2 regions of the Thioclava sp. ES.031 genome follow, and region 1 is predicted to be linked to the other one. Evidence: riboswitches for the same ligand, from Rfam matches in the RefSeq annotation. Region 1 holds a riboswitch; the other holds the start of a gene.
The links. A riboswitch is a leader RNA that binds a small molecule or an ion and turns the genes downstream of it on or off. The one in region 1 is predicted to bind cobalamin.
Positions count from the first base shown of each region.

Region 1 (15,644 bases):
CAACATGGTGCTCAACGCCGAGCTGATCCGGCAGGGCTATGACGGGTTCGGCTTCTTCGAGTTCTCGCTTTTCGGCGTGCCGGTCCTGATCTTCGCGATCCTCTACATGCTGTTCATGCGGCGTTTTCTCGGGCCTGGCGAACAGATCGCCACTGCCGACAGCCTGCGGCCGAGATTTCCAAACCTGCTCGAGCGCTACGGGCTGACGGATCGGATCGCGCGCATTGCCGTTCCGGCGGGCAGCAACGTCACCGGGCAAAGGCTCGACGAACTCGGGCTTTTCGCGCGCGACGGCGTCGCCATCTTCGCAATCGAGCGACGCACGCGGCATGGCAGCGAGTTTCTGCTCCCCCAAGCCCATGAGCCGATCGTCGCGAATGATCGTCTCATCGTCATCCTGTCCTCGCCCTCCTTCGACATCGACGGCTACATGGCGGCGCATGATTTGCAGCGATGCGCCCCCATCAAGACCTCCACCCCGCTTCCGAACCGCGACGTGGGGCTCGTCGAGGCGATGGTGCCGCCGAATTCGCCCCTGGTCGGCAAATCGCCGGTCGAGGCGCAGCTCCGGACGATTTCGGAATTGAGCGTTCTGGGGATTTGCCGCAGCCAGCAACCGGTTGAGGGCGACGTCGCGGACACGCAGATGAAAGCCGGCGACACGCTGTTGCTGAGCGGGCCGTGGACGACGATCCAGCGCCTGCAGGGGCATCGCCGCGATCTCGTCCTTCTCGAGTTGCCGGAGGAAGCCGAAGACTATGTGCCCGAACGCAAACGGGCGAAAACCGCCATCGCCATCCTCGCCGCGATGGTGCTCGCGATGACATTCGGAGTTCTGCCGAACGCGCAGATCGCGCTGATCACCTGTGTCGCCCTCGGCGTTTTCGGCTGCATCGACCTTCAATCGGCCTATCGTGCGATCAACTGGCAGACCTTGGTGCTCATCGCGGGCATGATCCCCTTCGCCTTGGCGCTCGAACGCGCAGGCGGTGTCGATCTCGCCGCGACGACCGTCCTCGACACCTTTGGAGAGAGCGCCCCGCGCGTCGTTCTCGGAACGCTGTTTCTGGTGACGATGACGTTGAGCCTCTTCATGTCCAATACCGCGACCGCCGTGCTGATGGGCCCGATCGCGCTTGCCATCGCCAAGGGGATGGGCGCCTCGCCCGAACCCTTCATGATGTGCGTGGCATTGGCCGCGTCGACGGCCTTCATGACCCCCGTCGCCTCGCCGGTGAACCTTCTCGTGCTGAACCCCGGCGGATACCGGTTCGTCGATTTCCTGAAAATCGGGGCGCCCCTCGCGCTTTTCACGATGATTGTCGCGGTCGGGCTTCTGCCCATCGTCTATGCGTTCTGACCGCAGCCGCCAGCCATCAGGTGGCGCCCACCGAACCAGACCGGTCGCGCCCCGTCATATTTTCTGCGCGAGAAACGCCGCCGCAAGATCCGGGGTGGCGATCTGGGGATAATCCGCCTCGGCAATCGCGACGCCGAAGCGCTGGTTGAGCGCGATCACGAGGTTCAGGATATCCATCGAGTCGAGCTCGAGATCGTCCTGCAGATGGTCCGATCCCGCGATTTCGGTGGGATCGAGATCGGGGGCGACGCGCACGAGCTCCTCGATATAGGCGCTGCGGATTTCGTCTTCGGTCATAGCTCCTCCGGGGTTTGCAGCTTCGCGTCGATCGCGGTCAGGAATTTCGAGCCCAGCCGCCCGTCGCTCACGCGGTGATCGGCGGCGAGGGTCAGCGTGACGGCCTGCGCGGCGATCACCTTGCCGTCGCACACCAGCGGTTGCGGGCCGGGCGCACCGGCGGTCACGATGGCGACCTGCGGCGGCACGATGATCCCGGCCATCGCCTCGACCCCGCTTTCGCCGAGCGCCGAAAAGGTCAGCGTCGCCATGCTCATCTCCGAGCTTTTGAGCCGCCCGGCACGGGCGCGCATCGTGAGGTCGCGCATCGCCTCCATCAAATCCTGCAAGCTCTTCTTGTCGGCATCGAGGATTGCGGGCGCGACAAGCCCGCCGCCCCGCAGCGCGATGGCGAGGCCGAGATGGATCGCCGTGGAGGGCGTAAACCCATCCTCGCCATAATGCCCGCTCACCGCCTTTTCCTCGCGCGCCGCCAGCGCCATGGCCTTCATCAAGAGCGCGCCCATCAGGATGCGCTCTTCGGGCGGGCGGTCCGCATTGGCCGCGCTCAGCCAATCGCTCGCGGTGCTGAGGTCGACCGTGTGGGTGACGTAGTAATGCGGGATCTCACGTTTGGACCGGGCCATCGCGGCGGCGATCGCCTTGCGCATCTCGGCGAGATAGGCGCCGCGATCTTGCGCCGGGGACGGAGCCGCGGTGGGTTTCGTCGTCTCGACATCGGCGAGGACGATCGCGCCCCCCGGCCCGCTCCCGGTGAGATTCTCCAGCGCGATCCCCAATTCCGCCGCGCGCGCCCTGGCAGCGGGTGATGCGGCGATCCCCGACCGGGTTGCTGCGGGCGGAGCACTTGGCGGCGCCGCTTTCGCCACGGGCGCGACGGGTTCGGCCGCGGTCTGCGGCACAACTGGCGGCGCTTCCTCACTGGGTTCCGCGAGGGTCTCCCCCGGTGCCTGAATAACGGCGAGCGGCGCGCCGACGGGCAGGTCTTGCCCAAGCTCGGCCACCAGCTTCTCGACCACGCCATCCTCGAAGACCTCGATCTCGATCGCGCCTTTCTGGGTCTCGACCACCGCGACGATATCGCCATGCTTGACCGTATCGCCGGGCTTCACCAGCCATTCGACCAGCTTGCCCGCCTCCATATCCGCGCCGAGCGAGGGCATCTTGAAAACGGCCATCGCGTTACCCTTTCCCGAGCGCCGCCTTCACGGCGGCCACGATGGCGGGCACCTGCGGAATGGCGGCGTCCTCGAGATGTTTGGGATAGGGGATCGGCACCTCGGCCGAGCATACCCGCCCCACCGGTGCATCGAGATGCCAGAAGGATTTCTCGCCGATCCGGGCCGCAATCTCGGCCGAGAGCGAACCGGACCGCCAGCCTTCGTCCACGATCACCGCGCGGCGCGTGCGCGCAAGCGAGGCCATGATCGTCTCGTCATCGAGCGGCCGCAGGGAGCGCAGGTCGATCACCTCCGCCTCGATCCCCTCGCCTGCCAGCGCCTCGGCGGCCTCCAGCGTCTTCCAGAGCGAGCCGCCATAGGTGATCAGGCTGATATCCTTGCCCGCGCGCCGGATCGCGGCTTTGTCGATATCGACCGGCCCCGCATTCGCCGCGATCTTCCCGGTGATGTTGTAGAGCATGACGTTCTCGAAGATCAGCACCGGATCGGGATCCTCGATCGCGGTCCAGAGCATCCCGCGCGCGTCCTCCAGCGTGGCAGGCGCGAGGATGCGCAGCCCCGGAATATGCGCGTACCACCCTTCGAGCGAATGGGAATGCTGCGCCGCCAGCTGCTTGCCCGCGCCGGTCGCGAGGCGGATCACCACGGGCGCGCCGAACTGCCCGCCCGACATGTGCCGGATCGTGGCGGCGGTATTCATGATCTGGTCGAGCGCGAGCAGCGAGAAATTCACCGTCATCACCTCGACGATGGGACGCATCCCGGCCGCCGCCGCGCCGATCCCGGCCCCGGTGAAGCCGGACTCCGACAGCGGCGTGTCGCGGATACGGTCTTCGCCGAACTCGTCCATCAGCCCTTTCGAGACCGCGTAGCAGCCGCCGTATGCGCCCACATCCTCGCCCATCAGGAAGACCCGCTCGTCGCGGCTCATCGCGTCGCGGATGCCCTGCTTGACCGCCTCGCGATAGGTCATCTCGACGGTCTCGGCACTCGGTTCGGGCGGCGCGGGCGGCGCGGGGCGCTCCTCGGCCATGACATGGCGGGTGAGCGTTTCGAGCGGCTCCCACTCGCTCGCCTCGGCATAGGCCACGGCGGCGGCGATCTCGTCTTCAACCCCGGCCTCGATCTGCGCGACCTCTTCGGGATGCATCAGCCCGGTCTCGTAAAGCCAGGTCTGGAACCGCACGATCGGCCCCTTCTCGCGCCACGAGGCCACCTCGCTCTTGTCGCGATAGAGCTGGGCGTCGAACATCGAATGCGCCCGGAACCGATAGGTCAGACATTCGAGGAAATAAGGCTTGCCGGTCTCGCGGATCGCGGCGAGCGCGCGGCGGGTGGCCGCCTCGACCGCGACCACGTCCATCCCGTCCACTTGTTCCGTGGTCGTCCCATAAGCCGCCGCCTTGCGCCTTATGTCGGTCTCGGCCTCGGTGCGCGCCAGGGCCGAGCCCATCGCGTAGCCGTTATTCTCGCACACGAACAGCACCGGCAGCGACCAGAGCTGCGCGAGGTTCATCGACTCGTGGAACTCGCCCTCGGCCACAGCCCCTTCGCCGAAGAAGCAGGCGGTGACATTGGGCGCGCCCGTCATCCGGTCGCGCAGCGCGAGGCCCACGGCCAGCGGCAAACCACCCCCCACGATCGCGTTGCCGCCGTAGAAATTCCGCTCGGCATCGAAGATATGCATCGAGCCGCCCCGCCCGCCCGAGGCGCCCGTAACCTTGCCATACATCTCGGCCATCACGCGCTCCATCGGCACGCCGCGCACCAACGCATGGCCGTGCTCACGATAGGTCGCCACGACGCGATCCTCGGGGCCAAGCCGCGGGATCACGCCCGAGGCCACCGCCTCCTCGCCATCGTAGAGATGGAGGAAGCCGCGGATTTTCTCCTGCGTGTAGAGCTCGGCGCATTTATCCTCGAAATGGCGCACACGGATCATCGCCGTGAGCAATTCGCGGATGTGGTCATGGGTCAGGTGCGGTTTGTCGGCAGTCATGTCTCGTCACTCTCCAGCGTCGAAATATCGCCTTCCGGCAGGCCCAGCTCGCGCGCTTTCAGCAGACGGCGCATGATCTTGCCCGAACGGGTCTTCGGCAGGGTTTTGCGGAATACCACCTCGCGCGGGGCGACCGCCGCGCCGAGTTTCTTGCGCGCAAGGCCGCGGATGTCGCGTTCGAGGTCTTCGGAGGGCTCGAAGCCCGGATTAAGCGCGACATAGGCCTTCACCACCTCGCCCGCGGTCTCCTCGGGCAGCCCGATCACGGCGGCCTCGGCCACTGCCGGGTGCTCGATCAGCGCGCTTTCAACCTCGAAGGGGCCGATCAGGTGACCAGAGGATTTGATCAGATCGTCGGCGCGGCCCACGAACCAGAAATAGCCCTCGCTATCGCGCATCGCGAGATCGCCCGAGAGATACCAGCCATCCACGAAACACTTCTTGTAGCGCGCCTCTTCATGCAGATAGGCGCGCATCATCGAGGGCCAGCCGGGCCGCAACGCCAGTTCGCCGATCTCGCCGGGCTTGCAGTCGCGCAGCCCCTCATCGACACGCTCGACGATCCCCGCCTCGATCCCGGGCAGCGGCTTGCCCATAGAGCCGGGATGCACATCCATCGCGCGGGTATTGGCGATCATGATGCCGCCGGTCTCGGTCTGCCACCAGTTGTCGTGGAAGGGCTTGCCGAAGACCTCGTTGCCCCAGACCACGGCCTCGGGGTTGAGCGGCTCGCCCACCGAGGCCATAAACCGCAGCTTCGAGAAATCGTAAGGCTCGGCCGCCTCTTTCCCTGCGCGCATCATCATGCGGATCGCGGTCGGCGCGGTGTACCAGACCTCGATCTGCTCGCGCTCGAGAATGCCATACCAGCGGTCGAGATCGAAATCGGCCTCGTCGATGACCATCCGCACCCGGTTCACCAGCGGCGAGATGATCCCAAAGGAGGTGCCCGTCACCCAGCCCGGATCGGCGGTGCACCAGTAGCGCGTGCCCGGCGTCAGTTCGAGCGCGTAGCGACCCGCGGCGGCATGCATCACCACCGCATTATGCACATGCACCGCGCCTTTCGGGCGGCCCGTGGTGCCGGAGGTGAAATGGATCAGCGCGGGGTCTTCGGGGGCCGTGCGGACCGTCTCGAACTCCTCCGAGGCCGCCGCCATCGCGGGGCCGAGGGCTACGCAATCGTCGGGCGCCTCGTCGCCGATGATCAGCACCAGTTTCAGCGACGGGATCACGTCCCGCCAGGCGGCAATCTTGCGGCGATAGATCGAGGCGGTGGTGATCAGCGCATTGGCCTCGCCGATCTCGAGCCGCGTGCGCAAGGGTTCAGGCCCGAAGGCGGAAAAGAGCGGCGAGAAGATCATCCCCGCTTTCAGCGTGCCCAGCGCGGCTACGTAGAGATCGGGCACACGCCCCGCGAGACCGAAGAGCCGGTCGCCCGGTTTCAGTCCGTGGCTTGTCAGCACATTGGCGAAGCGCGCGGTCCGGGCGGCGAGGTCACCATAGCTCAGGCTTTCTCGCTCTCCCGACTTGCCCAGCCACAGGATCGCCTCGTCTGCCCCATGGCCCGAGGCGACATGGCGATCCACCGCCTCGTAGGCGATGTTCAACCCGCCATCGGGAAAGCCGTCGAGCATCGCCCGCGCGGTGTCCCAGGTGAACGCCTCGCGGACCTCATCGGTCAGCGTGGCGGCTGCCCGTTCGGCGGCCGGCTTCCGGATAATCGCCCAAGTCATCACGCCTCCTCCCATGGTGATGCCAGTCGATGGGCCGCCCCTGTCACGAACGGCCATGACCTTCCCTAGGCGAAGACAAGAGGCAGTTTCATTGATGTGGCTCAACGCGGGAGCGGAAATTATCTGCGGGTTGCGCGCGATACGACCAGATGCCCCAGCAGCGGCGGCAGCAGGCTCATCGCCCCGGCGAGCCCCAGCCCCGCGATACCGGGCGACGGCAGCTGCAGCACATCGGAGAGCCCCGGCAGCCAAAGCGCCCCGGCGATCAGCACAAGACACAGGACAAGCGCCCCCCAGACATAGGGGTTGCGCGTCACATCGTTGCGCAGGGCGTGGGTGTCGGCCTCGCGCATGTTGAACACGTTCCAAAGCTGGCCCAGCGCGAGAGTGACGAAGGCCACGGTGACGGCGGCGGCGGGCTCGAGCCGCAGACCGTAGAGCGCGCCCCCGAAAGCCAGCATCGTCGCCAGCGTGACGATCGCCCCGAGCGCAACGATGCGTCCCCATTCCCTGCGCGCGAGGATCGGCTCGGCGCGGTCGCGGGGCGGACGGCGCATCTCATGGCCGTCCCCATGTCCCAAGCCGAGCGCCAGCGCGGGAAAGACATCGGTGACGAGATTGAGAAACAGGATCTGCAGCGGCAGGAGCGGTGCAGGAAGCCCCACCCCCACGGCGATCCCGACCACAAGGATCTCCGAGAGATTGCACGACATCAGGTAGACGATGAATTTGCGGATATTGCCGAAGATCACCCTGCCCTGTCGCACCGCTTCGACGATGGTCGCGAAATCGTCGTCCTTGAGCACCATATGCGCCGCCTCGCGGGCGACCTGAGTGCCGCGCTGGCCCATCGCGATGCCGATATCGGCTTTCTTCAGCGCCGGCGCGTCATTCACCCCGTCGCCCGTCATCGCGACAGTCTCGCCCTCGCGCTGATAGAAGCTGACGAGGTCCAGCTTCGTCGCCGGAGCCACGCGGGCGAAGACGCTGGCCTTGCGCAGGCGGTCGAGCGTTTCCTCCGGGGCGTTTTCCAGATCGAGCCCTGTGAGGTCTCGCCCCTCGATCGCCACCGCACCGTTTCCGCTGATCCCGGCATCCTTCGCGATGCGCGCGGCGGTCTCGGCATGATCGCCCGTCAGCATGATCACCCGAACCCCGGCGCTCTGGCAGGCCGCGATCGCGGGAGGCACATCCTTGCGCAACGGATCGGCAAGGCAGGCAATCGCGACAAGCGTCAGCCCCTCATAGGGCGCGTCCTCCGCCCCGTCCGTCCGCTTCATCGCAAGGCCGATCCCACGCAGCCCCTCGCTCGCGGCGTCCGCGTTCCGCGCGATCCAGTCGGCCTTGTCTTCGGCACTCAGAGGGCGCGGGCCTTCCGCCCCCAGAACCTCGGAGCAAGAGGCGATCACCGCCTCGGGCGCGCCCTTCACCGCATAGAGCGCGCCCCCGTCCGGCAACGCATGGACGGTCGCCATCATCAGACTGTCGCTCTCGAACGCATGTTGGCGCAGGCGTGGCTCCGCTCCGTCCTCGGTCACCCCCGCCTGTCGTGCCGCACTCAGCAAGGCCAGTTCGGTCGGGTCGCCGATCCGGCCCTCATCGCCGTCGCCCAGCTCGGCATTGTTGCACAGCATGCCGATCTTCAACGCGGCGCGCAGACGGTCCTCCGCGATACCGGTCTCCGGCCCATCCAGATCCACGCTCCCCCCATCGAGCAAGACCTGCACCACGCTCATCCGGTTCTCGGTCAGGGTCCCGGTCTTGTCCGTCAGGATCAGCGTCGTCGCCCCGAGCGTCTCGACCGAGGACAGGCGGCTGATCAGGGCATTGCGCTGCACCATGCGCCACATCCCGCGCGCAAGCGACAAGGTGGCCACGACGGGGATGCCTTCGGGGATCGCGGCCACGGCAAGAGCGACCCCGGTCTGGATCATACTGGTGAGCGGGTGGCCCTGCGCCAGCCCCGTGACGATGATCGCGACGGCAAGAACGATCGTCAGCCAGACCAGTCGCTGCCCGAGCCGCGTCAATTGGTGTTCGAGCGGTGTGGGTTCCGTACTGGCCGCCATCGCAAGCTGGCTGATCTTGCCGATCTCGGTCTCCATGCCGGTCCGCACCACCACGCCGGTTCCGGCCCCCCGTGTGACGGCCGCGCCCTTGAACCCCATATTGGTGCGATCCCCCAGCACCGCATCGGATGGCAGCGGCTCGGTGGTCTTGAGCACCGGAAGGGACTCGCCGGTCAGCACGGATTCGTCGCAATGAAGCCCCGACGCCTCGACGAGTCGCAGATCGGCGGTCACCACATCGCCCGCTTCGAGCATGACGAGATCGCCCGGCACGAGATCGCGGGCATCCACCTCGATGAGCATCCCGTCCCGACGGACGCGGGTGCGGACCTCGGCGACGCTGAACAGCGCCTCCATCGAGCGGGTGGCGCGCAACTCAGTGAAAAACCCGATCGCGCCGTTCAAGAGCAGCACGACGAGGATCGCCAGCGCCTCGACGATATCGTCGATGACCAGCGAGAACACCGTTGCCAGAACGAGAAGCGCGACGATCACCCCCTGAAACTGATGCAGCAGGATGCGCAATGCGCTTCGGGGCTTGGGACGTCGCAGAGCGTTCGGGCCGTGGCGCGCGAGGCGCGTGGCGGCCTCCTCAGCGCTCAGCCCGTTCGGAAAGGGGACGGACAGACGCGCGATCACCGCCTCGGCGGTTTCGGCAAAAGCTGGCGCGGCGTCGGTATCCTGCATCACGGGGCCTTCAGTCATCCCGAGGCGATGGTAAGCCTTTCGGCAGGCAGCGCAATCGCCCGGACTTGCGTAGGGATGCCAAGGGTCAAACTCGCCTCTGCCCGGTCCGGCTCACCCGCGATTCACAAATCGTTGATCGAGATCAATGACGTTCTGCGCCTGTCGTCTCAGCCTAAATCTCGTGTCGGGCTGCGATCTTGGACCGCGAACTCGACCGGGAGGAGGAGGAAAACATGCACATTTGTAAAGCCATGATGGCGGCGGCAAGCGTCGCCGGCGCGCTCTGTGCGAGCGCGGCGCAGGCGGATGGCACGGTCGAGGTCCTGCACTGGTGGACTTCGGGCGGCGAGGCCAAGGCCGTCGGAGAACTGAAGAAAGCCTTCGAAGCCGAGGGCGGCGAATGGATCGACTCGCCGATCGCGGGCGGTGGCGGCGATGCCGCGATGACGGCGCTGCGCGCCCGCGTCGTCGCCGGCAATCCGCCGACGGCTGTCCAGCTCAAGGGGCCGGGCATCCAGGAATGGGCCGAGCAAGGCGCGCTCAACGACGTCCAATCCGTGGCGGATGCGGGCAACTGGGACTCGGTGCTGCCACCGGCGTTGGCCGAGATCATGAAATACCAGGGCAAATACGTCGCCGCGCCGGTCAACATCCACCGCGTCGACTGGATGTGGGCCAACCCGGAGGCGCTGAAGAAGGCAGGCGTCGAAGAGATGCCCACGACCTGGGACGAGTTCAACGCAGCCGCCGACAAGCTGCAGGCGGCGGGCATCGTGCCGCTCGCCCATGGCGGTCAGCCGTGGCAGGACGCGACGCTGTTCGAAGACGTGGTGCTGGGCATCGGCGGCGCCGATTTCTTCCGCAAGGCGCTGGTGGAGCTCGACCCGGAGGCTCTGACCTCGGACATGATGGTCAAGTCCTTCGATCAGCTGCGCAAGCTGCGCGGCTATGTCGATCCGAACTTCTCGGGGCGCGACTGGAACCTCGCGACCGCGATGGTGATGCGCGGCGAGGCCGGGTTCCAGATCATGGGCGACTGGGCGAAGGGCGAATTCCTTGCCGCCGGCAAAGTGCCGGAGAAGGATTTCCTGTGCTGGCCCACGCCGGGCAAAGGCTTCGTGCTGAACTCGGACAGCTTCACCTTCTTCAAGGTGGAGGGCGAAGACCGCATCGAGGGCCAGAAAGTGCTCGCACGGTTGATCATGTCGCCCGAGTTCCAGAAGGTGTTCAACCTCGCCAAGGGGTCGATCCCGGCGCGCACCGACGTGCCGCTCGACGATTTCGACGCCTGCGCCAAACGCTCGCACGCCGATCTGCTGGCGGCGATCGAGAACGACACGCTGGTGCCCTCGATGGCGCATGAGATGGCGGTGCCGCGCTCGGTGCGGGGCGAGTTCCTCGACGTCGTGACCGCTTTCTTCAACTCTGACATGAGTTCCGAGGACGCGGTCAAGCAACTCGCGGCCGCGATCAAGCGCGCGCAGGAAAACTAGGGCCTGCAATGCCCGGAGGCACGGGGCCCATGGCAAGGTTCGGGCGGGCGCTGGAACGGCGCCTGCCCGCGATCGTGGTCTCGCCGCTTTTCGCGGCGAGCCTGTTCTTCGTTTACGGCTTCATACTCTGGACCGCCTATATCTCGCTGACCCGGTCGGGGGTAATGCCCAACTACCAATTCGACGGTGTGAGCCAATATGTCCGGCTCTGGGAGACGCCACGCTGGTATGTGGCGATCCGTAACCTCTTCGTCTTCTCGGGTCTGTTCATCTCGATCTCGATGGCGATCGGCATCCTTCTGGCGATCCTGCTCGACCAAAAAGTGCGCATCGAGGGGGTGATCCGCACGATCTACCTCTACCCGATGGCGCTCAGTTTCATCGTCACCGGCACGGTCTGGAAATGGATGCTGAACCCCGGCCTCGGGCTGGAGCGGCTGATGCATCAGGCGGGCTTCGAGAATTTCAGTTTCGACTGGCTGGTAAACTCTCATTACGCGATCTACACGGTGGTGATCGCAGCCGTCTGGCAAAGCTCCGGCTACGCGATGGCGCTGTTTCTGGCCGGGCTCCGCTCGGTCGATGACGAGGTCCTGAAAGCGGCGGCGATCGACGGCGCGGGCCTGTGGCGCACCTATACCGGGATCGTGCTGCCGATGCTGCGGCCGGTGTTCCTGTCCACCGTCATCATCCTCGCCCATCTCGCGATCAAGAGCTTCGATCTGGTGATCGCGCTGACCGGCGGGGGGCCGGGCTATGCCACCGACATGCCCGCCACCTTCATGTATTCCTTCGCCTTCCAGCGCAGCGAGCTGGGCGTGGCGGCGGCGAGCGCCACGATGATGCTGATGACGGTCATCGCGATCATCGTGCCCTATCTCTACTCGGAACTGAGGAAGACAAGCGGATGAGCGGGCGGAGCAAAAGCGGGATCGTCCAGCGCCGGGGGCTGCATCACAGCCTGATGCGCGCCGTGCTGTTCGCCGTGCTCGGGGTGTTCTGCATCTACTACCTGATCCCGCTTCTGGTGATGATCTCGACCTCGCTGAAATCGCTGGCCGAGATCCGGGAGGGCTCGCTGATCAGCCTGCCGAAAGAGTTCGACTTCAGCGCCTGGGAGAAGGCGTGGAACGGCGCCTGCGTGGGCGTGCGCTGCAATGGGCTCGCGCCCTATGTCTGGAACTCGGTGATGATGACCGTGCCGGCGGTGGCGATCTCGACGATACTGGGCGCGCTCAACGGCTATGCACTGACCAAGTGGCGCTTTCGCGGCGCCGACACGATCTTCGCGCTGATGCTGTTCGGCGCTTTCATCCCGTTTCAGGTGATCTTGCTGCCGATGGCGCGGGTGCTGGGCCAGCTTGGCCTTGCGGGCACGATCCCGGGGCTGATCCTCGTACACACGGTCTATGGCCTCGCTTTCACCACGCTGTTCTTCCGCAACTTCTTCATTGGGGTTTCCAGCGGCATCATTCAGGCGGCGAAAGTCGACGGGGCGGGCTTCTTCGGGATCTTCTTCCGGCTCGTGCTGCCGATGTCGCTGCCCGCCATCGTGGTGACCGTGATCTGGCAGTTCACCCAGATCTGGAACGATTTCCTGTTCGGCGTGGCCTTCACCATCGGAGACAGCAATCCGGTGACGGTGGCGCTCAACAACGTGGTGAACACCTCCACGGGGGTGAAGGAATACAATGTCGACATGGCCGCGGCGATCATCGCGGCGCTGCCGACGCTGGCGGTTTATGTCGTCGCCGGAGCCTGGTTCGTGCGCGGGCTCTCGGCCGGAGCGGTGAAAGGGTAGCAATGGCAGCGGGAATTTCCCTTCAGGGCGTGCGCAAACGCTTCGGGACGAACGAGGTGATCAAGGGCATCGACCTCGAGATCGAGGCGGGCGAATTCATCGTCCTCGTCGGGCCCTCGGGCTGCGGCAAGTCCACCCTGCTCAACCTGATCGCCGGGCTCGAGACGCTGAGCGACGGCCATATCGAAATCGCCGGGCGGCTGGTCGATGACACCCCGCCGCGCGACCGCGACATCGCGATGGTGTTCCAGTCCTACGCGCTCTACCCGACCAAGACGGTGCGCGAGAACATCACGTTCGGGATGCAGACCCGCCACGTCCCGCGCGCCGAACAGGCCACCGCGGTCGAGGAGTTCAGCACGCTTTTGCAGATCCATCCCTATCTCGACCGCAAGCCCGGTCAGCTTTCGGGCGGCCAGCGCCAGCGCGTCGCGATGGGCCGCGCGCTGGTGCGCAAGCCCGAGGTCTTCCTGTTCGACGAACCCCTGTCGAACCTCGACGCCAAGCTGCGGATCGAGATGCGCACCGAAATCAAGAAGCTGCACCAGCGGCTGGGCAAGACCGTCGTCTATGTCACCCACGACCAGATCGAGGCGATGACGCTGGCGACCCGGATCGCGGTAATGGATAACGGCCATATCCGTCAGGTGGCCGAACCCGGAGAGATCTACGACGATCCGGTCGACCTCTTCGTCGCGAGCTTCATGGGATCGCCGTCAATGAACATGCTGCCCGGCGCCCTGCGGCGCGATGGACAGACGGGCGCGCTGTCGGTGGAGGTGACCGACGAGGGCACGGCGGGGGCGCTTCGCTTTCCCCTGCCCGCGAGGTTCACGGAGCGGGTCACCGCACCCGATGGGCACAAGGTCGTTCTGGGGCTCCGGCCGGAGGCGATCTTTATGGCCGGGACCGAACTGCCCGGCCCCGATCGTTTCGTCTTCGAACGCCCGGTCGATCTGGTCGAACCAACGGGCCCCGACACGATGATCGTCTTCGCCCTTGGCGAGATCGAGGTGATCGCCCGGGTCCGCCCGGAAGACGCCCTGCCCCCGGGTGCGCCCTTCAGCTTCGAGGTCGATATGGGCAAGGCCAAGGTCTTCGATGCCGAGACGGGCCTGCGGCTGTAAGGCTGTAAGTCGGAAACGCGGGACATTGCAGGGCCTCTTGTCCGGCCGCGGGTTGGAGACGGGCGCGCTCTGTTTGCAGGCGGGCTTAGGTCCCTCCCGACCGACACCAGCGCCGCCACATCCGCATCTTCGTCTCTCCCCCAATCCGATCTGGACAGGGCCGAATTTTCCTGCGATCAAATCCGGGATGGTGTCCGGCCCCAACGGGTCGGCTGAAAAGGGAACACGGTGCGGGCGATGCCCAACTCCGTGACTGCCCCCGCAACTGTAAGCGGCGAGCGCCACCGGAAACGCCACTGACCTGCAAAGGTTGGGAAGGTCCGGTGAAGCCACGACCCGCGAGTCAGGAGACCTGCCATCTCGGATGCGCGCCCGCGCGCATCTCGGTCACCTTAAACCCGGGCGGGGTGCCTTGGGACGGAGAGACGAGAGATGGACCAGATCGGACCTCGCATATCGCCGTGCCGCGACCACTTCCGCCGTTTTGCGCGGAGGGCGCGATGCTTTTGGAACGAACGCTTTCACTCTTACAACTCGATATAGGACCGATCTCGCCGCTGCGCGCGCGTGAGCTGGGCACGCTGGGCTACATGGAATGGCTCGGCGGACTGCCGGGCGACATGCCCTATGCGAAGGCGGCGATCATCGCCCATACGCAGGCCTATCCGTTCGGCGCAGCCTCGCCCGCCGTCGCGGTGTTCTGCGAGTTGCTGCTGGACTCGCTGCGCCCGCAGCCTTTCGCCCTGCCGATCGAGATGCCCCCGCCGCTCCGGCGCGGCGGCGCTCGCGCCCGACGCGGCCTCTGAGCCTGTTTTTCGTCTTGCGGTCGCATCCTGCGGCCCGGCCGAGGACCATTGCAGCAGGGAACGGCAGCCCCGTTCCCTGTGAGGCTCGGCACTCCAAACGATGGTCATGGATGAACTGAGAGGATCTCTCCATGAATGACAACAAACTGACCCGCCTGCTCGACGCGCGCCCGGTGATCTGCGCCGAGGGCTTTCTGTTCGAACTGGAACGGCGCGGCTATCTGACTGCCGGGGAATTCGTGCCCGAGGTGGCGCTCGAATACCCGCAGGCGCTGCGCAATCTGCATGTCGATTTCCAGCGCGCCGGCAGCGATATCGTCGAGGCCTTCACCTATAACGGCCACCGCGAGAAGATGCGCGTGATCGGTAAGGAAGACCTGCTGGAGCCGCTCAACCGCGCGGCGCTGAAGATCGCGCGCGAGGTCGCCGATGCGAAAACCGGCAACCTGATGGCGGGCAATATCTCGAATACGAATATCTGGGACCCCGCCGATCCGGCGCGGCAGGCCGAGGTGCGTGCGATGTTCGACGAGATGGTCGGCTGGGCGGTCGAGGAAGGCGCGGATATCCTCATCGGCGAGACCTTCTACTACGCGGGCGAGGCGCTTTGTGCGCTGGAGGCTGCGAAGGCGTCGGGTCTGCCGGTGGTGCTGACGCTCGCGCCGATGGCGGCCAACGAGATGATGGACGGAGTCGGCATCGTCGAGACCTGCCAGCAGCTCGAACAGGCGGGCGCCGATGTCGTCGGGCTGAACTGCTTCCGCGGGCCGCAGACGATGATGCCGTGGCTGCGCAAGGTACGCGCGGCGGTGAGCTGCCATGTCGGCGCCCTGCCCGTGCCCTACCGGACCACGAAGGAGGAGCCGACCTTCTTCAACCTCTCCGATCACAACGGCTGCACCTGCCCCTCGCCGCATGGCCGGACCTTCCCGACCGCGCTCGATCCGCTGGCCTGCAACCGCTACGAGATCGGCACCTTCGCGCGTGAGGCGCAGGCGATCGGGGTGAATTACCTCGGCGTGTGCTGCGGGGCGAGCCCGATGCATATCCGCGAAATGGCCGAGGCCGTGGGCCGCGAGACCGAGGCT
Region 1 covers NZ_PDJO01000001.1:1,711,215-1,726,858, reverse strand. The annotation lists gene AXZ77_RS08355 (SLC13 family permease) at 1-1,360, shown strand, start outside; gene AXZ77_RS08350 (acyl carrier protein) at 1,415-1,657, opposite strand; gene AXZ77_RS08345 (dihydrolipoamide acetyltransferase family protein) at 1,654-2,835, opposite strand; gene pdhA (pyruvate dehydrogenase (acetyl-transferring) E1 component subunit alpha) at 2,840-4,837, opposite strand; gene acsA (acetate--CoA ligase) at 4,834-6,573, opposite strand; gene AXZ77_RS08330 (cation-transporting P-type ATPase) at 6,693-9,329, opposite strand; gene AXZ77_RS08325 (ABC transporter substrate-binding protein) at 9,563-10,822, shown strand; gene AXZ77_RS08320 (carbohydrate ABC transporter permease) at 10,852-11,733, shown strand; gene AXZ77_RS08315 (carbohydrate ABC transporter permease) at 11,730-12,623, shown strand; gene AXZ77_RS08310 (ABC transporter ATP-binding protein) at 12,626-13,750, shown strand; cobalamin riboswitch at 13,922-14,125, shown strand; gene AXZ77_RS08305 (hypothetical protein) at 14,251-14,556, shown strand; gene AXZ77_RS08300 (homocysteine S-methyltransferase family protein) at 14,688-15,644, shown strand, end outside.

Region 2 (15,644 bases), 610 kb from region 1:
CCTTAAGTGCATCGAATTTCTTGCGGAATTCGGCTTTCTCAGCGCCGCGGCAGTCGTTCCACGGGCGGCCCTGCAGCGCCATGTGCAGCGCGTAATAGCCGATGAAATGGGCGGGGTTGCCGACCTCGATCCAGGCGGCATAGGCGGCGTCCGCGCCGATCTTGCGCAGCTCCTCGGCCGAGGTGATCCCGGCGCGGATAAAGCCCTCGGCGGTGGCGGGGCCGATCCCCTTGATGGATGTGAGAGAGTTGCTCATCGTGCCGAACGGTCCTTCGGGGCGCGACGCGTTTGCAGCGCGACGGCTTGGCGGATCATCGCAGTTTGAGAGCGGACTTCGCGCCACGCAAGAGCAGCGCGAAGGAGATGTCGGTTTGCAGGCAGTGCGCGCGCCGGGTTGCGGCCGCGGGGCCTGCGCGCGCCGCTGTTATCGCGGCGCGAGGAAGAGCGTCAGATCGACGCCCAATCGTCGAAAATCGTGCCGTTCTGTTGGGTGGTGTTACCCGTTTGACCTTGCTGCTGGCCAGGACGGTTCGTGCCGCCTTGCTGTTGCTGGCCGGATTGAGTGCCCGATTGCTGTTGCATGACCTAAGCCTTGTGATGAGTCGTGTTTTGCCGGGAGTGTCCCGTTACTGCGACAAGTAGCCACAGGCTCTCGCTGGCGAAAGGGGGGGTCAAGCGAAACTGAATTCTGGTCGCTTTGCCGTGATCGGGTGTCATAAAACTGTGACGTTGCCGCAACGGAAACACCGCTGTGCACGGGAATGAGTCAGAAATATGGACCAATCGGCGCGGCCTCTATGCGGCGGTTATTCCGCGGCGCGTGCGGTTGCGCAGATCGAGAGCGACTGCAGGCCCTGCAGGCTGAGCATCGCCTCCAGCGCGGTGTTGTTGTCGACCAGATCGGCGAGGGTCTTGCGGTCGAGCGTCCCGTAGAATGCGTCGAGCGCGTCGCTCAACGCATCGCGGAACAGGCAGGCGTCGCGCAGCGGGCAGGTGTTCGTCTCGGTGTCGAAACATTCGGCGAAGGGCAGGGCGGCCTCGAAGGCGCGCAGCACCTTGCCCACGCCGATCTCTTCGGGCGGGCGGGCAAGCTGCATCCCACCGGCGCGGCCGCGCAGGGTGGTGATGAAGTTCTCGCGCGCGAGCGTGTTGATGACCTGCGCGAGATGGTTCTCGGACGCGTTACAGGCCTCCGCGATCTCGTGTTTGCGCACGGTTCGATGCGGATTGACCGCGCAGAACATCAGCACGCGCATCGCGAGATTGGTTCGTGTGGTCAGACGCATCGTAACTCCTCCAGCTCACGAAGCGGTGATATAGGTAAGTTTACCTCGTAGGTTTGACCTATGTCACGTTCCTCGAAAAATTTCGTCACACAGAGAGGCGGGCTCCAGCGGGGATCCGCCGGGATCAATACCCGCTGGACGGAGACCTGCGCGGCACCCGGCGCGGCGAATGCGTCCATTTGTCAGACTCCTCAAACACGGGCGCGTGAGTAAATGAGAGATGTTGCCCGTCGTGTCATTCGGTCCGGTCGATCCGGCGCTGCGCGGGCGATCTGATCCGTCGCGGAGCGGCCATTTCGGGCGCGGGCGGCGATTCCCACGGGGAGGGCAAGATGAGCAGTCTGGCTGAAACGAGTGCCGCGCATAGCCGGCTCGAGCATTTTCCGATCACCTTCTATGCGACGACGATGGGGCTCGGGGGCTTCACGCTGGCCCTGCGCGCGGCAGCCAAGCCGCTCGGGCTCGGGCCGTTGCCCTATCAGGTGAGTTTCGCGGTGACTGTCGTGGTCTTCGTGCTGATCTCGGTCTTCTATCTCGCCAAGGCGCTGAAGCACCCGCAGGGCGTGAGCGCGGAATGGCATCACCCGATCCGGCTCGCCTTCTTCCCGACCGTCGCGATTTCGCTGTTGCTGCTGGCGACCGGGGCGCTGACGGTCTCGACCTCGCTTGCGCTCCTGCTGTGGCTGGCGGGCACGACCCTGCAGGGGATCATGACGCTCGCGGTCGTGACCAACTGGATCGGGACGCGCAGTTTCAAGCACGGGCAGCTGAACCCGGCATGGTTCATCCCGGCGGTGGGCAATGTGATCGTGCCGGTGGCGGGCGCGCAGCTCGGTTTCATCGAGATCAGCTGGCTGTTCTTCTCGGCCGGGATGCTGTTCTGGCTCGTGCTGCTGACGCTGGTGTTCAACCGTCTGATCTTCCACGATCCCTTGCCGAGCAAGCTTCAGCCGACACTGGTGATCCTGATCGCACCGCCCGCGGTGGCCTTCATCGCGTGGCTGCGCCTGACCGGCGAGCAGATCGTGCCCGGGGCCGGGATCGGGCAGGGCGTCGATCCTTTCGCGCATATCCTGCTGTCGCTGGCCTATGTCTTTGCCGCGCTCGTCGCGGTGCAACTGCCGCGCATTCTGCGGCTGCCCTTCGCGATGAGCTTCTGGGCGCTGAGCTTCCCCATCGCGGCGCTGACCATCGCGACCTTCCTGCATGCCGAATACGCCCATTCCGAGCCGCATCTGCGCATGGCGGTGGCGTTCCTCGCGATCCTTGCCGTGGTGATCGTGGGGCTCGTCTGGCGCACGGGGCTTGCGATCCTGCGCGGAGAGATTTGCCAGCCGGAGTGAGGGGGGCGGAGTTCAGGTCTGAGATCGCCCGGGGCGACTAGCCCCGGGCCGCGCCCGACCCTCCCCCCCGGGAGGGCGCGTTGGCGATGTCAGCGCGGGCCCACGCGTCATTCGGGCTTGCGAGATAAAGCGACAAGCCACAGAGCGCGTCCAGCGCCCAGCCGAGGTCGGGCGCGGCCCTCTCCACATAGATGCACGCCGCTTGACCTCCCGCGAGGGCTGGCGCAGATTTCGCGGGCGAAAAGGAGGGGCGATCATGGCTCTGGAAGATGCGAAAACCCAAGTGGATCAGGCTTTTACGCGGGCAGAGGCACGTGGCCTGAGCTTCGAGAACACCTTCGGCGGGGCCACCAGTTTCCTGCGGCGGCGCTATACGAAGGACCTCGCGGGTGCGCAGATCGCGGTGACCGGCATCCCCTTCGATCAGGCGGTGACGAACCGCCCCGGCACGCGCTTCGGGCCGCGTGCGATCCGCGAAGCCTCGACGCTGCAGGCGTTCGACGCCCCTTATGGCTGGGGCTACGACCCGTTCTCTGAACTCGCCATCGTCGATTACGGTGACATGCCCTTCGACTATGCCAATGTGCCGGAGGTCCCCGGCCGGATCGAGGCGCATCTGGGCGCGATCTTCGGGGCGGGCGTCGTGCCGATCACGCTGGGCGGCGATCATTTCATCACGCTGCCGATCCTGCGTGCGGCCGCTGCTGCCCATGGTGAGATCGCGCTCGTTCAGTTCGACGCCCATTCCGACACCTGGGCCGATGACGATATGGACCGGATCGACCACGGCACATTCCTGTATAAGGCGATCAAAACGGGCGTCGTGACGGCCGAGAATACCGTCTCGGTCGGTATCCGCACCGACAATCCCGATACGCTGGGCGTGACGATCGTGGATGCGCCTTCGGTGCATCGCGAGGGCGTAGAGGCCACGCTGGAACGCATTCGCGCGGTGGTGGGCGAGCGGCCCTGCTACATCACCTTCGATATCGACGGGCTGGACCCGGCCTTCGCGCCTGGCACCGGTACGCCGGTCTGGGGCGGTCTGGCCAGCTGGCAGGCGGCAGAGTTGTTGCGCGGGCTGAAGGGCATCAACCTGATCGGCGGCGATGTGGTCGAGGTCTCTCCGCCCTACGATCCGACCGGCGTGACGGCCATCGCGGGCGCGCATGTCGCGACCGAGCTGATCGCGCTGGCCGGTTGGGGGCTGCGGGAGGGCGCGGAATGAGCCGAGCCGTGACGATCCTCGCGCTTGGGCTGGCCGTGATGGCCGTGGCCGATGGCTGGGTGCGCTTCGCCCCGATCGACCCTGCGCGCTACAAGATCGAAGGTCTGGCGAAAGCGCCCGGCGATCACCCCGAGACGGGCGGGTTTCAGGCTGCGCGCGAGGTGGCCGACCCGCTGGCGCAGATGGCCGCGCTCGACAAGATCATCCGCGCCACCGCGCGCACCAAGCGCGTCGCGGGCAACGTCGATGAGGGGCATGCGGCCTATGTCACCCGCTCCGCCTTCTGGGGCTTTCCCGATGTCACCACGCTTTGGGTCGAGGGCAATACGCTGCAAATCCGTGGCCATCTCGTCTACGGCAGATCCGATCTCGGGGTGAACAAGGCCCGGATCATGGGCTGGCTCGACGAGGCAGGGCTGTAGCGGGTCTGATCCGAGGCGCGGCTTCCGCGTCTCGCGGCGCGTATCCCGCCGCCTCGATCCGCGCTCGCCGGGTCACAGCGATCAACTCTGACGGCGCGCTCCCTTGCGAAGAGAGGGGGCGGAGCCTAAGTGAGGCCCCATGCAGCCGGAGCCAGCATGACCACCATGTATCGTTATTTTTCCTGGGCCATCGCCGTCACCGTTGCGGGGCTGGTCGGGTCATTCGCGCTGGGGTTCACCCAGACCGGCGGGCTTGGCGGCGCGGTCTCTTTCCTGATGATCACGGCGGTGCTTGCCGTGCTGGAAATCTCGCTGAGCTTCGACAACGCCATCGTCAACGCCAACAAGCTGCACCAGATGACGCCGAAATGGCAGCGTCGCTTCCTGACCTGGGGCATCCTGATCGCGGTCTTCGGGATGCGTATCCTGTTCCCGCTGCTGATCGTCGTGGTCGCAGCCGGCATCGGGCCGTGGGAAGCGGTTCAACTCGCCGCGAAACATCCGGCGGAATATGCCGAGATCATCGAGGACGCGCATCTGTCGATCGCGGGCTTCGGCGGGGCCTTCCTGATGATGGTCGCGCTCACCTATTTCATCGACGAGGGCAAGGAGGTCGACTGGATCCGCACGCTCGAATGCCGGTTGCGATCGCTCGCCTCGATCCGCGGGCTCGAGATCGGCCTCGTGCTGCTCGTCATTCTGGTCTTCACCTGGATCTTGCCGGAAGGGCGCGAGGACGATTTCATGTTCGCCTCCATTTGCGGGCTTGCGACCTTCCTGGGTGTCGAAGTCCTGAGCCACGTGCTCGACCGGACGAATATCGCCGCCGATACGGCCAAGGCGGGCCTCGGCGCGTTCCTCTATCTCGAAGTGCTCGACGCGTCTTTCAGTTTCGACGGGGTGATCGGGGCCTTCGCGCTGACCCAGAACCTGTTCCTGATCGCGATCGGTCTGGGGATCGGCGCGATGTATGTGCGCTCGATGACCCTGATGCTGGTGGAGCGCAACACGCTGAGCGAATTCCGCTATCTCGAGAACGGCGCCTTCTGGTCGATCCTGATCCTTTCCGTCGTCATGTTCGCGCAGACGCTGGTGGAAGTGCCCGAGGTAATTACCGGGCTGATCGGGGCCGGGCTGATCGGGCTGGCGCTGCTGTCCTCGATCCGGTTCAACCGGCGCAGCAGAGCCGCCGTCGAGAGTTGAAATTTTCTTGACAGACTGCGGCGCGCGCGGCACAGCAGGGGCACTTCGGTTCCGCCTTGGCGGATGAAAAGGGAACCCGGTGCGATGCGTGCATTCATTCCGGGGCTGCCCCCGCAACTGTGAGCGGCGAGTGACGGCTGACTGAGCCACTGGGGCGACCCGGGAAGGCCAGCCGAAACCAAGACCCGCGAGCCAGGAGACCTGCCGAGGCGCTCATCCTTTCTGCCTGTGCGGGGCGCGCAGCGGAGGCGGTATTCCGTCAGTGGTGACATTCTCACCGTCGGCGGAAATTCTAAATTTCCAAAGACTTACGATACGAAGTTCACGCGACCGTAGAGTCGCGATACGAGGGAATTGGATATGATCCGCACCCGTTTGACCATGGGCCTGATGCTCACCACCGCGCTGGCAGGCCCCGCGCTTGCGCAAGACAGCCAACCTTACCAACTCGATGAGATCGTGATCTATTACGGCGCGCTCGAGCCGCACTCTGCGGACAAGACCGGACAGGCGGTCACTGTGCTGTCGCGCAAGGATATGGAGCGGTCGGGCGAGACGCGCCTTGCCAATCTGATCGCGCAATCGCCGGGCGTCGGCATCCTGTCGCGCGGGCCGATGGGCGCGCAGACCGGCTTCACCATTCGCGGCGTGTCGCAGAACTACGTGAAGGTTCTGGTGGACGGCATCGACGTCTCCGATCCGTCCGCGACGCAGGTGCTTCCCGATCTGGGCCGGTTCAACACGTTCAACTACGACCGGGTCGAGATCATGCGCGGCTCGCAATCGGCGGTCTATGGCGGGCAGGCGGTCGCCGGTGTGATCAACCTCGACACGCCGCGCCCGACCGAAGATGGCGTGAGCCAAAGCGTCAAGGTTGAGCTCGGTTCCTACCAGACCGCGAATGCGGCCTATAACTTCGGCTGGAAGAAGGGCGATGACGAGCTCGCGATCCAGCTGTCGAAAGTCTACACCGCTGGCTTCTCGGCGGCCGACAAGAAGAACGGCAATACCGAGAAAGACGGCTACCGCGCCGACCGCGTCAGCCTGCGCGCGCAGAAGCGCATCTCCGACAACCTGCTGATCGGCTTCAACGGCTTCGCGCAGAACGACCGGGGCGAGTTCGATAACGGCTTCAGCTCGCCGCCCACGGACAGCAACGAATACACGATCCACAAGGAGCGGGGCGGGCGTCTCTTCGCAGAATTCACGACCGGTCCGCTCGATCACGAGCTCGGCCTGACCTATTACACGACCTCGCGCTGGTATCCGGTCTATGACTATGGCTACGAGGGCAAGCGCCGCAAACTCGACTGGAAAGCCTCGACCGATTTGGGGCCGGGGCGGCTGACCTTCGGGGCGGATCGCACGCTGGAAACCTATACCGGCACCTATGTCACGGGCGATGTCCTGACCGCGGATACGGGCGTCTTCGGCGAATATGCCTTCTCGCCGATGGACGGCGTGAACGTGATCGCCTCGGCGCGCCACGACGATCACTCGGATTTCGGCGGCAACACCACGGGCCGTCTCGGCGTCACCTGGCAGGCCAATGCCGCGACCCTCGTCCGCGCCTCGGTGGGCAACGGGTTCCGCGCGCCGTCGGGCTACGAGCTTTATGACGGCTATGCGGGCAATCCCGATCTCAAGCCCGAGAAATCGCTGAGCTACGATCTGGGCGTCGAGCGTGATTTCGGTGCGCATAAGCTGACCGCGACGCTGTTCCATATCGAGGTGAAGGACCTGATCGACTACAGCAACACGACCTTCAGCTATTACCAGACCTCGGGCACCGCCAAGCGGCAGGGTCTGGAACTGGGTCTGAAGGGGCCGATCTCCAACAAGGTCAACTACAGCCTCGGCTATACCTATCTGGACTCGAAGAACCCCGACGGGCTCTCTGCCGGCTCGACGTGGAACTCGGCCTTCGGGCGCCATACCCTGACCGCCGGGATCGACGCGCAGGTGACTGACAAGCTGACGCTCGCCGCCGATATGCGCGTGGTCACCGATCGTCAGAGCCAGCCCGATTACGGCTTGCTGAACGCGCAGATGACCTACGATCTGGGCAATGACAAAGAGGCCTATCTGCGCATCGAGAACCTGACCGACACCGATTACCAGCTGTGGCCGGGCTACGGCACCTCGGGTCGCGCCGCCTATGTGGGGCTGCGTGCGCGGTTCTGATCTGAAAGGGGCGGTTTGCGCCGCCCTTTTCGCCGCTCTGGCGGCGACCTCCTCCGCATGGGCGGAGGAGCCTGCGCGGGTCGTGTCCATGAACCTCTGCACGGATCAGTTGGCGCTGGCGCTGGCCGATCCGTCGCAGATCGTCTCGGTCAGTCATTTCGCGACCGATCCGTCGATGTCTGTGCATTGGAAACAGGCTGAAGAACTGCCCGTAAACTACGGTCGTGCCGAGGAAATTTCGATTCTGTTTCCCGATCTCGTTCTGGCCGATACATGGTCGAACCCGGACACGATCCGCATGTTGCGCACGCTCGGAATCCGGGTCGAGCAACTGCCGCCCGGCACCTCGCTGCCCGAGATCCGCGGCCGGATCGAGACGATGGGCAAGCTGCTCGGCCATCCCGATCGCGCGGCGAAGATGCTCGCGGATTTCGATGCGCGGCTGGCGGCGATCCAGACACCCGCGCCGGGGCTGAAAGCTGCGATCATCGGGCCCTCGGGCTATGGCTACGGGCCGCGGACCCTTGAAGGGCAAATTCTTGAAATGGCAGGGTTTGAGAATGTCGTCAGCGGGCCGGGGCTCGACTGGGGCGGGCGGTTGCCGCTGGAAGATCTGGTGATGGATCGCCCCGATCTGGTCGTCGTCGGCGGCTCGCAAGGCGGCACCGGCACGAGCCGCGCGCAAGAGGTGCTGGCGCATCCGGTGCTGCGCGATCTTCCGGTCGTGCGGGGCCTGCGCGATGCAAGCTGGACCTGCGGCGCGCCCGCGATGCTGGGCGCGGTGGAGACGCTGGCGACGCTCGGGCGTAAAATCGAGAAAGAGAAGCTGACGCAATGAGTTACCGTGCGATCCTCATCCTTCTCTCCATCCTTTGTGCGGTGCTGTTCGCAGCCTCGCTGCTGATCGGGCCGTCGGGCATTTCGCCGCTTCACGGCCTCTCCGCGCTGATCTCGGGCGATGGCGCGGCAGGGCTGGTGATGCGCGAGTTGCGCCTGCCGCGCGCGATCCTCGGGATCGGCGTCGGCGCGGCGCTGGGGCTGTCGGGCGCCGCGATGCAGGGCTTCCTGCGCAATCCGCTGGCCGAACCGGGGCTGATTGGCACCTCCGCGGGGGCGGCGCTTGGCGCGGTGATCGCGATCCAGACCGGGCTTTACGCGCTCTTCGCTCTGGCCCTGCCGCTGGCCGCATTGGCAGGCGCGGGCGTGGCCGTCGCGCTGATCCTGATCCTCGCCGGGCGCGAGGGCCGAGCGCTGGTGCTGATCCTTGCGGGCATCGCCGTCTCCGCGCTGGCGGCGGCGGCGACCGCGCTGGTGCTGAACCTCGCGCCCTCGCCCTATGCCGCGGCCGAGATCGTGTTCTGGATGATGGGCTCGCTCGCCGATCGCTCGATGACCCATGTCGCGCTGGCGCTGCCGTTCCTGATCGTCGGCGCGCTGATCCTGCTGCGCGCGGGCGCGGGGCTGGATGCGCTGAGCCTTGGCGAAGATGCTGCAGCTTCGATGGGTATCTCCTTGAAAAGTCTGCGTCTTCAGATCGTCTTCGGCACGGCGCTGATGGTCGGTGCGGCCACGGCTGTCGCGGGGGCGATCGGCTTCGTCGGCCTCGTCGTGCCGCATCTGTTGCGCAAATCCGTGGGCGCGCGGCCCTCGCGGCTGCTTCCGGCTTCGGCGCTTGGCGGGGCGGCGATGCTGACGCTGGCAGACATCGCGACGCGGGTGATCGCACCCGAGCGCGACCTGAAACTGGGTGTGCTGACCGCGCTGGTCGGCGCGCCGTTCTTCCTGTCGATGATCCGCAAAATGGGGCGCGAGGGCTGATGCTGGAGCTGGAAAACCTCACCGTTCTGCGTGGCGAATGTCCGGTGGTCGATCGCGTCTCGGCGCAGGTCGGGCCGGGCGAGGTGATCGGGCTGATCGGGCCCAATGGCGCGGGCAAGACCTCGCTGCTGCGGGGCGCGATGGGGCTCTTGTCGCATCGCGGGGACAGCTCGCTCTCCGCACTCGACCCGATGGCGCGGGCGCGGGCGGCGGCGTGGCTGCCGCAGGCGCGCGAGATTGCCTGGGGGCTGTCGGTCGCCGATCTGGTGGCGCTGGGGCGGCTGCCGCATGGCCGCGATCAGGCGACGCGCGGGGCGGCCGCAGTGGAGGAGGCGCTGCGCCGGATGGGGCTCGACAACTACCGCGACCGTGCCGCCACGCAGCTCTCGGGCGGCGAGCAGGCGCGGGTGCTGATCGCACGGGCGCTCGCGCAGGAAAGCCCGCTGATCCTCGCCGACGAGCCGATCGCAGGGCTCGATCCGGCGGCGCAGATCGCGACGATGCAGGTCTTCACAGCCCATGCGCAGGCGGGCGGCGCGGTGGTCACCTCGCTGCATGATCTGGGGCTGGCCGCGCGCCATTGCACCCGGCTCTGGGTGATGGATCGCGGGCGGCTGGTCGCGGACGGTGCGCCCGGCGAGGTGCTGACCGAGACGCTTCTGGCCGAGGTCTTCCACATCCGTGCGCACTTCAAGATCACGCCGGAAGGCCCCGTTTTTCAACCACTTTCCACCTTGGGGGTCTGATGGCATTTCCGGCCGAGCGCATCGTCTGCCTGACCGAGGAAACGGTCGAGACGCTCTACCTACTGGGCGAAGACGCGCGCATCGTCGGCGTGTCGGGCTACGCGGTGCGGCCAAAACGGGTGCGTCAGGAAAAGCCGCGCGTCTCGGCCTTCATCTCCGCCGATCTGCCGAAGATCCTCGCGCTGAAGCCGGACCTCGTTCTGACCTTCTCGGACCTTCAGGCCGATATCGTCGCGGGGCTGGTGCGCGAGGGCGTCGCCGTGCATGCGTTCAACCAGCGCTCGGTCGCGGGTATCCTCGACATGATCTGCACGGTGGGCGCGCTGGTGGGTTGCACCGAGCGCGCGGAACTGCTGGCTGCGGGTTACGAGACGCGTCTGGCGGAGATCGCCGCGAAGCCGCGCCCCAACCGTCCGCGCGTCTGGTTCGAGGAATGGGACGAACCGCTGATCTCTGCCGTGGGCTGGGTGTCGGAGCTGATCGAGATCGCGGGCGGGCGCGACGTCTTCGCCGATCTGGCGAGAGAGGGCAAAGCCAAGCATCGCATCGTCACTCCCGAACAAGTGATCAACGCCGCGCCCGAGGTCATCGTGGGGTCATGGTGCGGCAAGAAATTCCGCCCCGAGAAAGTTTCCGCAAGGCAAGGCTGGCAGGATGTTCCGGCTGTTGCGCGAAACCGGCTGCACGAGGTCAAATCGACCCTGATCCTCCAACCCGGGCCTGCAGCGCTAACGGACGGGCTCGACGCGCTGGAGGCCGCGATCTGGTGCGATCCGGGCCCGATCCGGGGTTGCGGGCGTAATTGTTCTTCGACATAGAACCCGCGCGCGCTAGAGTGGGCGTGCATAAGAACACACGATAAAAAACCCCGCGGGAGGGGGCATGTTCACGCGTTTTATTCGGTTTTCTCCGCTCGTCCTGTCAGCGCTGCTGACCCTCGGCGCGCTTTCCGGCTTGATCCTCACGGATTGGTTTCTGGTCGCCGCGATCCTCTTCGGTTTCCTGACGCTGGTCGGGATCCACGATCTGATCCAGACCAAACACGCGATCACCCGGAACTATCCGATCCTCGGCCATCTGCGGTTCTTCTTCGAGGAAATCCGCCCCGAGATCCGCCAATATCTGATCGAGGGGGACGACGAAGACATTCCGTTCTCCCGCGCCACCCGCACGATCGTCTATCAGCGCGCCAAGGATATCGAGGACGCCAAGCCCTTCGGCACCCGTATCCGCGTCTCGGAATCGGGCTATCAGTGGATCACCCATTCGGTGAAGCCGCGCCATATCGAGGATAGCGATTTCCGCGTCGAGATCGGCGGGGAGGCGTGCAAGCAGCCCTACAAGGCGTCGATCTACAATATCTCGGCAATGTCCTTCGGGGCGCTGTCGGCCAATGCGATCACGGCGCTCAACAAGGGCGCGAAGATGGGCGGGTTCGCGCATGACACGGGCGAGGGCGGGATTTCGCGCTATCACCGTGAGGGCGGCGATCTGATCTACGAGGTCGGCTCGGGCTATTTCGGCTGCCGCAACCATGATGGCAGCTTCAACCCCGAGAAATTCGCCAAGCGCGCGCAGGACCCTCAGGTCAAGATGATCGAGCTGAAGCTGAGCCAGGGCGCGAAACCGGGCCATGGCGGCATGCTGCCTGCGGCCAAGATCACCCCCGAGATCGCCGAGGCACGCGACATTCCGATGGATCGCGACTGCATCTCGCCCGCCTCGCATTCGGCCTTCTCGACCCCGCTGGAGATGATGGAATTCATCGGCCAGCTGCGCGAGCTGTCGGGCGGCAAGCCGGTGGGCTTCAAGCTCTGCGTCGGTCACCGCCGCGAGTTCATGTGCATCGTCAAGGCGATGCTGGAGACCGGCATCACCCCCGATTTCATCGTGGTCGACGGCAAGGAAGGCGGCACCGGGGCCGCGCCTCTGGAATTCGCCAACCACATGGGCTTCCCGCTCGTGGAAGGCTTGAGCTTCGTGCACAACACGCTGCGCGGGGCGGGCTTGCGCGATCAGGTGAAGATCGGGGCCTCGGGCAAGGTCGTCACTGCCTTCCATATCGCCAAGGTTCTGGCGATCGGGGCGGATTGGGCGAACTCGGCGCGCGGCTTCATGTTCTCGATCGGCTGCATTCAGGCGCAGTCGTGCCACACGAATAAATGCCCGACCGGGGTGACGACGCAGGACCCGATCCGTCAGCGCGCGCTGGTGGTGCCCGAAAAATCGCAGCGCGTGGCCAATTTCCACCGCAACACGATGAAGGCGCTGGCCGAGATGACGGGGGCCGCGGGTCTCACCCATCCGGGGCAGTTCCTGCCGCATCACCTGCTGGTGCGCGACCGCGAGCGCGATTTCAAAGTGGGCGACGAGATCTATCACTACATGCCCGAAGGGTTCCTCCTGCGCGAGGATGACGACCGCTTCGGCTATCTCAAGCGCTGGAAGCGCGCCCGCGCCGAGGCGTTCGAGCCCTTCGACAGCGGCGTGTGAGAACGGATTTCACGGTATCTTGGGAAAGGCGGCGACGGAGGTTGCCGCCTTTCTTTTTGGCGGCGTCTCTTGCTTGCGATGAGGGGAGCGCCCGAGGTCTCGGAACGCGTCTGAAACCGTGCCTTCGCCCGGGCGGCCAGCCCGGGCCGCGCCCGACCCTCCCCCCGGGAGGGCGCATCTGCACCGGAGCCGCGGGAACGCAGGTTAGGGAGAGGTGGAGCGATAAACCGAAATCCACCTAGGGAGCGCATGCGCCCACCCAGGGTCGGGCGCAGCCCTCACCGCCCCGCTACGAGCTTGAAGACGGCCTGTTCGGCCGGGCCCTCGAAGGGGCCATGCGTGAAGGCGGCGGCGATGCGGCCTGTCTCGGGGCAATGATAGACGGCGTTGGAGCTGAACGGCCCCGCGCCGGAATGGCCGAAGACGCGCAAATCGCTCCAGTCGCCGCACATCAGCCCAAGCCCGTATCCATGCCGCGTCCAGGGGCGGTCGGGCAGCGCGCCGCCCAATTCGCGGCAGGCGGTCATGCGGGCGAATGCGGCTTCTGGCAGCAGCCCGCCCAGCCCGTGCAACAGCCGCGCGGCATCGCCCGCCGTGCCGATCAGCGTGCGGTGATAGACCCAGCCGGGGTGATAATCGCGCGCCTCGGGCCAGTGAAGCGGGGCGAAATCGGCGGGCGTTTGGGCGAGCCGGACACTCTCCAGCCCCAGCGGCCCCGCGATCCGCTCTTGCACCAGTTCCGCGAGGCCCATCGCCGCCGCGCCTTCGATCACCTCGCGGGCGAGCATGTAGCCGAGGTTGGAATAGCTCCACCCTTCGCCCGGTGGGGGAGCCGCACGCTGTGCCAGCACCCGCGTCACTAGCAGATCGCGCGGCCAGGGCGTCCGACCCGCCGCGACATCCGCGTGATAGGCGGGCAGGGAGCCGTAATCGGGCAGGCCCGCGCTGTGATCGAGCAGATGGGCGAGTGTGCAGCCTTCGGGCAGCTCCGGCAGATCGAGCGGCGCGTCCAATTCGAGCCGCCCCTCGGCCTCGAGGATCAGCGCGAGCGCCGCGATGACCGGCTTGGTGAAGCTCCAATAGGGAAAGAGTGGCGCGCCTTCCTGCGCCGTTTGGCAGCGAGTGTCGCGGTCAATCGTCGCGGTGAAGACGGTGGCGGGTTGGGGCAAGGCTTTGTCTTTACGTAATTTTTCTGGTGGATCGGGCAGGGCGCTTCCCGAGTTTATGTCATTTGCCGCATCGCGGCGCTGAAAAAAGTTGAAACGGCTTTGGCGATTTGTATCATCACCTATGAATATGATCATGGGAGGAAGGGAGGCTTTCATGAGAGACGCACCCAAAGCATTTTGGTCACCGCTCGCCGCCGGCACCGCGCTCGGCCTGGCTCTGCTGTTGACCTTCGTCGTGACCGGGCATGGGCTCGGCGCATCCGGCTTCGTGACCCGCTTCGCGGCACAGGCCAATGACTGGGTCGCCCCGCAGGCGACCGCAGACAATTCCTATTTCGGTCCCTTCATGGCGGCGGGTAGCCCGCTTCTGAGCTGGATCACCTGGGAAGTGGTCGGTGTCCTGATCGGGGCGTGGCTCGGCGCGAAAGGCGCGGGCCGGATTTCGGTCAAGGTAGAGCGCGGCCCGCGCACCACGAGCGGCAATCGCCTCGTTTATGCGCTGCTGGGCGGCGCGCTGGTGGGCTTCGGCGCGCGTCTGGCGCGCGGCTGCACCTCGGGTCTGGGCCTGTCGGGTAGTGCTACGCTCGCCGTGGCGGGCTTCGTCTTCCTGATCGGCTTCTTCGCGGCGGGCTTCGCCGTCTCGATGATGATGCGGAGGATCTGGCAATGAGCATCCCTCTTTACGATAGCGGCATAGCCTCGGGCCTCCTGTCGGGCATTCTCTTCGGCTACGCGCTGGAGGCGGCGGGCTTCGGCTCTCCGCGCAAGCTGACGGGGCAGTTCACCCTGCGCGACTTCTCGGTCTTCAAGGTGATGTTCACCGCCGTGATCGTCTGCGCCGTGGGGCTTTACGTGCTGCGGACGATGGGCTGGATGGGCCCGGCTGCGGTCTTCATCCCCACGCTCTTCTTCTGGGCGATCCTGCTGGGCGGTGTCTTCATCGGCGCGGGCTTTGCTGTGGGCGGCTATTGCCCGGGCACGTCGGTGGTCGGCGTGGCCTCGGGCCGGATCGACGCGGTGGTCTTCGCGATCGGCATGGTGCTCGGCACCTCGGTCTTCGCGTGGGTCTTCGACCCGATCAAGGATTTCTACCTCGCAGGTCAGGGGCCGACGGCACAGACCCTGCCGCAGCTCTTCGGGCTGCCGGAATGGGTGATCCTGCTGGCGCTGATCATCATCGCCGCCGTGGGCTTCCGCCTCGGCACGATCCTCGAGCGGTCGCGCGGCGGTCCGTTCACCGCCGAAGAGGTCTGCGCCCCGGATGACGAGGCCGACGAGTTCGCCCTGACGTCCGCATCGGCAGATGCGCGCGGGTAACGGTTTGTAATACGGACGAAATTCTAGGGAGGAAAAAGTCCATGAAACTGCATAAGAAACGCAAGAGCCTGCTGCGCGCCGCAATGGTGCCGGTGACTGCGGTCGCGATGAGCGCCGCCGTTCCCGCCACTTCCAGCGCGCAGGCGACCAACCCCTGCGCTCCGGCTGTGACGAACCCCTGTGCGCCGGCCAACCCCTGCGCTCCGGCGGCCGCCAACCCTTGCGCACCGGCTGCGGCGAACCCCTGCGCGCCCTCGGCGGCCAAGGCTGCGGATGCGGGCAGCGACGCGGCACCGATGGCCAGCGGGCCCTATGACACCACCGTCAAGGCCACCCAGGCGCCCTATGGCGACAAGATGCCCCCGATCGTCGACAACTACCTGCGCGCGACGCCCTATGTCGGCACCGGTGGCTTCATCGACCCGACGGGCATTC
Region 2 covers NZ_PDJO01000001.1:2,317,392-2,333,035, reverse strand. The annotation lists gene AXZ77_RS11150 (TfoX/Sxy family DNA transformation protein) at 1-256, opposite strand, end outside; gene AXZ77_RS19745 (hypothetical protein) at 448-582, opposite strand; gene AXZ77_RS11145 (Rrf2 family transcriptional regulator) at 807-1,286, opposite strand; gene AXZ77_RS11140 (SLAC1 anion channel family protein) at 1,619-2,629, shown strand; gene speB (agmatinase) at 2,886-3,857, shown strand; gene AXZ77_RS11130 (DUF1499 domain-containing protein) at 3,854-4,279, shown strand; gene AXZ77_RS11125 (DUF475 domain-containing protein) at 4,436-5,482, shown strand; cobalamin riboswitch at 5,512-5,706, shown strand; gene AXZ77_RS11120 (TonB-dependent siderophore receptor) at 5,843-7,666, shown strand; gene AXZ77_RS11115 (ABC transporter substrate-binding protein) at 7,755-8,504, shown strand; gene AXZ77_RS11110 (iron ABC transporter permease) at 8,501-9,484, shown strand; gene AXZ77_RS11105 (ABC transporter ATP-binding protein) at 9,484-10,230, shown strand; gene AXZ77_RS11100 (cobalamin-binding protein) at 10,230-11,048, shown strand; gene AXZ77_RS11095 (FMN-binding glutamate synthase family protein) at 11,113-12,723, shown strand; gene AXZ77_RS11090 (serine hydrolase) at 13,002-13,892, opposite strand; gene AXZ77_RS11085 (YeeE/YedE thiosulfate transporter family protein) at 14,047-14,562, shown strand; gene AXZ77_RS11080 (DUF6691 family protein) at 14,559-15,209, shown strand; gene AXZ77_RS11075 (sulfur transferase domain-containing protein) at 15,251-15,644, shown strand, end outside.
Region 2: linked by a shared signal. The riboswitch ahead of AXZ77_RS11120 (TonB-dependent siderophore receptor) and the one ahead of AXZ77_RS08305 (hypothetical protein) in region 1 are both predicted to bind cobalamin.